2 regions of the Brevundimonas sp. GW821-FHT10A07 genome follow, and region 2 is predicted to be linked to the other one. Evidence: predicted binding sites of a transcription regulator. Region 2 holds the regulator's gene; the other holds the start of a gene.
What was found. Region 2 encodes HrcA, which represses chaperone genes, less so after heat shock. Its sites were predicted from a motif close to GTTAGCANTCNNNNNNNNNGANTGCTAAC; they were not measured.
Positions count from the first base shown of each region.

Region 1 (3,406 bases), on a different contig from region 2:
GCGGGTGGCGGTGATCGTCAATGACATGAGCGAGGTGAACATCGACGCCGCCCTGGTGCGGGACGGCGGCGGGGCGGACCTGTCGCGGACCGAGGAACGGCTGGTGGAGATGTCCAACGGCTGTATCTGCTGCACCCTGCGCGAGGATCTGCTGACCGAGGTCGGCAAGCTGGCGCGCGAGGGTCGGTTCGACTGCCTGCTGATCGAATCCACCGGGATCTCCGAACCCATGCCGGTCGCCGCCACCTTCGACTTCCGCGACGAGGACGGCTTCAGCCTGTCGGACCTGGCCCGGATCGACACCATGGTCACGGTGGTGGACGCCTTCAACTTCCACCGCGACTATCCCTCGACCGACCGGCTGAAGACCCGCGGTGAACATCTGGGCGAGGACGACGAACGCACGGTCGCCAATTTGCTGATCGACCAGATCGAGTTCGCCGACGTCATCCTGCTGAACAAGTGCGACCTGCTCGACGCTGTGCAACTCGGAACGCTGAAGGCGATGATGACCCAGTTCAATCCCCGCGCCCGGATCCTCGAGGCGGTGCGCGGCGTCGTGCCTCTGGACCAGGTCATCGGCACGGGCCTGTTCGACATGGAGCGGGCGGAACAGGCCGCCGGCTGGTCCCAGGCCCTGCGCGGCGAGGTGACGCCCGAGACCGAGGAATACGGTGTCTCCACCTTCGTCTACAGGGCGCGGCGACCCTTCCACCCCCGACGCTTCTACGACCTGCTCAACCGCGAATGGCCCGGCGTCTGGCGCTCCAAGGGCTTCTTCTGGCTGGCCAGCCGGATGGATTACGTCGGCTCCTGGAGCCAGGCCGGGGCGGTGACGGAGCATGAGTGGGGCGGGCTGTGGTGGGCCTCGGCCCCGCGCGAGCGCTGGCCGGACGACAATCTCGAATGGCTGAAGGCGATCGAGGCGGTCTGGCGTCAGCCGTACGGCGACCGCCGCCAGGAGATCGTCCTGATCGGCAAGGACATGAACCGCGATCTGCTGACCTCGATGTTCGACGCCGCCCTGCTGACCCGGTTCGAGATGGAGCGCGGCCCGAAGGGCTGGGCCAAGCTGGAGGATCCCTTCCCACACTGGGGACCCCGCCAGGACGCGGCGTAACAAAAAAGGGCGCCCCTCAGGACGCCCCTTCCTTATCCGATCCGTCGTCTACCAGCGGCGGTCGTAGCGGTAGTCGCGGCGTTCGTCCCGGCGGTCATAACGCTGGTCCCGACGATAGTCGCGATAGTCGCGGCGCTGCTCCCAGCGCGGGTCGCGGCTGTTGATGCCGTGCTCGCGTTCCCAGTGGCCCCGGTTCCGGTAGCACTGGCCGCCGCGATAATATTCGCAGCCCGAGCCGCGATTGGACGCCACGGCGCCCAGGGCTGCGCCGGCCAGGGCGCCGCCGGCGATATAGCTGCCGTCGCCGTTGCCGTAGAGGGCGCCGGCCAGGCCGCCCACCGCGGCGCCGATCAAGGCGTTGCGGGCGGAGTTGTCTTCCCCGCGATCACGGTCGCGGTAGGACTGGGCCGAGGCAGGGGCGGCCATCAGGGTCATGGTCACGACCGGAGCGGCGACGACGGCGGTGATCTTCAGCATCTTGGACATGGTCGTCTCCTTTTATTTTCGGGCCGGGTTTCGCGCGTCCGGATGTGGACGGGCTCCAGCGTTGAGACGGTTCTGCCAGCCCCCGCTTGAACAGGCCCGGAGCCGGCCGTTCATTTGGGGTTCACCTGTCGCGGAAGTTTCGCACGCCCGATGGGGCGGGTCGCCTTGACGCTGGCCTTGGCTCTGACTAACTCCCGCTCGCGTTAGCACTCTCATCGGTCGGCTGCCAAAGCGGTGATCGAGGGGAGGCTGGCCCACCGTTTTCAAGTCGCCCCCGTCTGGGGGAACACAAGGAGAGAACCGATGGCGTTTCGTCCGCTCGGCGACCGCGTGCTGGTCAAGCGCGTTGAAGAAGAATCCAAGACCAAGGGCGGGATCATCATCCCCGACACCGCCAAGGAAAAGCCGCAGGAAGGCGAAGTCGTCTCCGTCGGCCCCGGCGTTCGTGACGAATCCGGCAAGGTCAACGCTCTGGAACTGAAGGCCGGCGACCGCATCCTGTTCGGCAAGTGGTCGGGCACGGAAGTGAAGATCGACGGCGACGACCTGATCATCATGAAAGAGTCGGACGTCCTCGGCGTCCTGAGCTGACGCTCAGAACGCCAGTGGCGAGTGACGAGTGGCGAGTGACGAGAGGAGCCGATACCGGCTCATTGTCCCGCGACTCTGCACTTCACTCGCCACTCGCCACTCGTCACTAACCACTCATTCAAGGAGCTGCCCGCATGGCCGCTAAAATCGTACAGTTCAACACCGACGCGCGCGACAAGATGCTGCGCGGCGTCAACGTGCTCGCCAACGCCGTCAAGGTGACGCTCGGTCCCAAGGGCCGCAACGTCGTGATCCAGAAGTCCTTCGGCGCCCCGCGCTCGACCAAGGACGGCGTGTCGGTCGCCAAAGAGATCGAGCTGGAAGACGCCTTCGAGAACATGGGCGCCCAGATGATCCGCGAAGTCGCTTCGAAGACGAACGACAAGGCGGGCGACGGCACCACCACCGCAACCGTCCTGGCGCAATCGATCGTGCAGGAAGGCCTCAAGGCCGTCGCCGCCGGCATGAACCCGATGGATCTGAAGCGCGGCATCGACAAGGCCGTCACCGCCGTCCTCGCCGACATCAAGGCCTCGGCCAAGAAGGTCGAGAACAACTCCGAGATCGCCCAGGTCGGCACCATCTCGGCCAACGGCGACGCTGAAGTCGGCGAAATGATCGCCAAGGCCATGGCCAAGGTCGGCAACGAAGGCGTCATCACGGTTGAAGAAGCCAAGACCGCCGAGACCGAGCTGGACGTCGTCGAAGGCATGCAGTTCGACCGCGGCTACCTGAGCCCTTACTTCATCACCAACGCCGACAAGATGGAGGTTCAACTCGAAGAGCCCCTGATCCTGCTGTTCGAGAAGAAGCTGTCGTCGCTGCAGGCCATGCTGCCGATCCTGGAAGCCGTCGTGCAATCGGGCCGTCCGCTGGTGATCATCGCCGAGGACATCGAAGGCGAGGCCCTGGCCACCCTGGTGGTCAACAAGCTGCGGGGCGGCCTGCGCGTCGCCGCCGTCAAGGCTCCGGGCTTCGGCGATCGCCGCAAGGCCATGCTGGAAGACATCGCCATCCTGACCGGCGGCCAGGTCATCTCGGAGGACCTGGGCATCAAGCTTGAGAACGTCACGATCGACATGCTCGGCAAGGCCAAGAAGGTCACGATCACCAAGGACGACACCACCATCGTGGACGGCGTCGGCGGCAAGGAAGAGATCGAGGCCCGCATCGGCCAGATCAAGCGCCAGATCGAGGACACCACCTCGG
Region 1 covers NZ_JBWKNX010000002.1:617-4,022, reverse strand. Annotated here, with positions in the region: gene zigA (zinc metallochaperone GTPase ZigA) at 1-1,120, shown strand, start outside; gene AC07NC_RS01460 (hypothetical protein) at 1,169-1,606, opposite strand; gene groES (co-chaperone GroES) at 1,910-2,197, shown strand; gene groL (chaperonin GroEL) at 2,332-3,406, shown strand, end outside.
Region 1: groES (co-chaperone GroES) is a predicted target of HrcA. The motif match lies at 1,809-1,837, and genes of this name have one in related genera.

Region 2 (3,406 bases):
CCGGAGCGAGGGCCGGTTCCTGTCGATGGACCAGGCCGCGATCAGTTCGAACTGGCGTCTGGGCCTGCTGACAGGGTGTTCGGCGCTCTGCGACCGGATCAGCTTCACCCTGTCGCAGCCGCTGCGGATCGAAAGCGGCGCCTTCTCGGCCTGGCTGGCGGATGTGCCGGTCGAGTATTTCGACCCCCTGACCTATTCGCGCCGCAGCTTCTCGGCCACGCCGAGCGGTCGCCAGATCGATTTCATCCTGGGCGGCGAGCGGAGTCTGTGGGACGGCTCAAACCTGACGATCCAGGCCGTGGCCAGCCGTCAGCCGCGCCATGTTGCGGACGCCGCGCCGGAATTCGCCTTGATCGGCGGATGGCGGCGAAGGTTCTGAGGGGGGAGTGACTGGTGAATGGTGAGTCGTGAGCAAGAGGTGAGCGGCTTGCGGAGACACCGCAGCTCACTACTCACCCCTCACCAATCACGTCCTCACATCAGGCCTTGCCGTCGAAGGTCTGGCCTTCGGGCGCGGGGGCTGCGCCATAGGGGTTGGCGCCCTGCGCGCCCGATCCCTTGGCCGCGACCACGACCATGGCCGGGCGGATGGTGCGGCCGAACAGTTCGAAGCCGGACTGCATGGTCTGGAGCACGGCGCCGCCGGGAACCGTGTCCGACGGCTGTTCGATCATGGCCTGGTGCAGATGGGGGTTGAAGGCCTCGCCGGCCTCGGGCGAGACGCGCTTCAGTCCATTGGTCTCGAACGCCTGAAGCAGGGCCTTCTGGGTCATTTCCAGACCGGTCACCAGGGCCACGGTCGGGCCGTCCGTGTCCTTGGGCGCCGCCATCAGGGCGCGTTCCAGATTGTCGGCCACGCCCAGCAGGTCCTTGGCGAAGCGCTGGATGGCGAACGCGCGGGCGTCGTTCTGCTGCGTCTCGGCGCGCCGCTTCAGGTTCTCCATCTCGGCGGCGACGCGCAGGGCGCGGTCCTTCCACTCGTCGCGCTCGGCGATGACGGCGTCCAGCGGCGCGAGATTGTCCGAGGGATCGGCGTCCAGGCCGTGTTCGGCGTTCACTTCCGCCATATCGGCGTCCAGCTCGTTGAAGTCGTCGTTAAGGGGCTTGTCGCTCACTTGTCGTTCCCGTCCAGCATCCGGCCCAGCACCCGGGCGGTATAGTCCACCAACGGGATGACACGGGCGTAGTTCAATCTTGCGGGGCCTATGACGCCGATGGCGCCCAGGACCCGCTGTCGGCCGCTCATATAGGGCGCCGCGATCACGGCGGAACCCGAAAGTGAAAACAACCGCGTTTCGGCGCCGATGAAAATTCGCACGCCCTGGGCCGCGTCGACCCCGTCCAGCAGGCCGATCAGCTGTTCCTTCTGCTCCAGGTCGTCGAACAGGACCCGGACCCGCTCCAGATCCGCCAGGCTTTCGCCCTCCTGCAACAGGTTGGCGCGGCCGCGCACGATCAGGGCGCGCTCGCGGTCCGGCCCGCCGGACCAGGCGGCGAACCCGTCCTCGACTAGGCGGGCGGCGGTCTGGTCCAGCTCGCGCCGCGCGATCTCCAGCTCCTGGGTCATCTCGCGCTTGGCGTCGGCGAAGGGCCGGCCGCGAAGCCGGGCGTTGAGGAAGTTGGAGGCCTCCACCAGGGTGGAGGGTGTGACCCCGGCGGCCAGGGTCATGATCCGGTTTTCGACCGTGCCGTCGTCGGCGACGATGACCGCCAGGGCCTGATCCCCGCCCAGGGCGACGAACTCCACGTGTTTGACGCCGGACTCGCGCACCGGGCTGGACACGACGCCCGCGCCGCCCGCCAGGCCCGACAACAGGTTCGACGCCTCGTCCAGGGCGGATTCGAAGTTGCGGCCGCGCCCGGCCAGCCGGCCGTCGATCTCGCGCCGCTCCTCCTTCGTCAGGTCGCCGACCTCCAGCAGGCCGTCGACGAACAGGCGCAGGCCCGCATGGGTGGGGATCCGGCCTGCCGAGGTGTGCGGCGCGGCCAGCAGGCCCGCCAGGGTCAGGTCCTGCATCGTATTGCGGATCGAGGCCGGCGACAGGGCGATCCCGCCCAGCGACAGGGTGCGCGACCCGACCGGCTCGCCCGTCTCCAGATAGGATTCGACGATGCGGCGGAAGATGTCGCGCGCGCGCGCATCCAGCCCCGCCAGCCCTGCCAGAGACTGGCCCGTAATCTGGGCGCCGTCGAACGGCGGAGTTTTGGGGGCATACAGGCTCACGGTTTCAGGATAAGCACCGCAGCCCCCGCTTCCAAGGACTCATCTCAATGCGCCATTCGCAACGCACCGACGATCAACTGCGTCCCGTGACCATCGAGACCGGCGTCAACCGCTACGCCGAGGGCTCGTGCCTGATCACCTTCGGCCATACCAAGGTCCTGGTGACGGCCTCGGTCGAGGAGACCATCCCCGGCTGGATGCGCGGCAAGGGCCAGGGCTGGGTCACGGCCGAATACGGCATGCTGCCCCGCGCCACCCACACCCGCGGCCGCCGCGAAGCCGCCGCCGGCAAACAGACGGGCCGGACGCAGGAGATCCAGCGCCTGATCGGCCGCTCGCTCCGCGCCGTCGTCGATCTGAAGGCGCTCGGCGAGCGTCAGGTGGTGCTGGACTGCGACGTCATCCAGGCCGACGGCGGCACCCGCACCGCCTCCATCACCGGCGCCTGGGTCGCCATGGCCTCGGCCCTCAACTATCTGCGCGACGAAGGCGTGCTGAAGTCCGACCCGATCCTGGACCAGGTGGCGGCCGTGTCGTGCGGCGTCTGCGACGGCGTGCCGGTGCTGGACCTGGACTATGAAGAGGATTCCGAGGCCGAGGCCGATTCCAACTTCGTCCTGACCGGCGCGGGCCAGATCGTCGAGGTCCAGGCCACCGGCGAGAAGCGCGGCTTCTCCCGCGCCGAGTTCGACCGCCTCTTCTCCCTGGCCGAGATCGGCTGCACCGAACTGTTCGCCCTGCAAAAGGCTGCGCTGGAGGCGGGGCGCCGATAGGGGCTTTCGCGCGTTAAGGGGACGGGTCATCGTCTGGGTGATCCCGCCCCTGCCCGGAGATGCCGATGCGCCGCCCCCTGTTCATCAGTTCCGCCTCAGCCGCCGTTCTGGCCTTCGCCCTGACGGTCGCGGCCTGTCAGCCCGGAAGCGACGCCCCCAACGCCTCTTCCTCTGACGCCTCTTCCTCTGGGACCGTTTCCTCGGCGGTCCCCAGCCCCGCCGCTCCTGGCCCCGCCCCGGCCGGGACCCCCGCAGCGCCGACGCCGGCGCCGTCGGAAGACGCTCAGGCCCGGATTCCGGAAGGGCCGGACATGAGGCCCGAGCGGATTCCCGCCAGTGAAATCCCCTGTCGTGAGCAGATCGGCGAGGCGGCGTCCGCGCGCCTGGTCGAACGCTGCATCCAGGTCAG
Region 2 covers NZ_JBWKNX010000010.1:118,436-121,841, forward strand. Annotated here, with positions in the region: gene AC07NC_RS10285 (S8 family peptidase) at 1-379, shown strand, start outside; gene grpE (nucleotide exchange factor GrpE) at 480-1,067, opposite strand; gene hrcA (heat-inducible transcriptional repressor HrcA) at 1,112-2,179, opposite strand; gene rph (ribonuclease PH) at 2,272-2,997, shown strand; gene AC07NC_RS10305 (hypothetical protein) at 3,063-3,406, shown strand, end outside.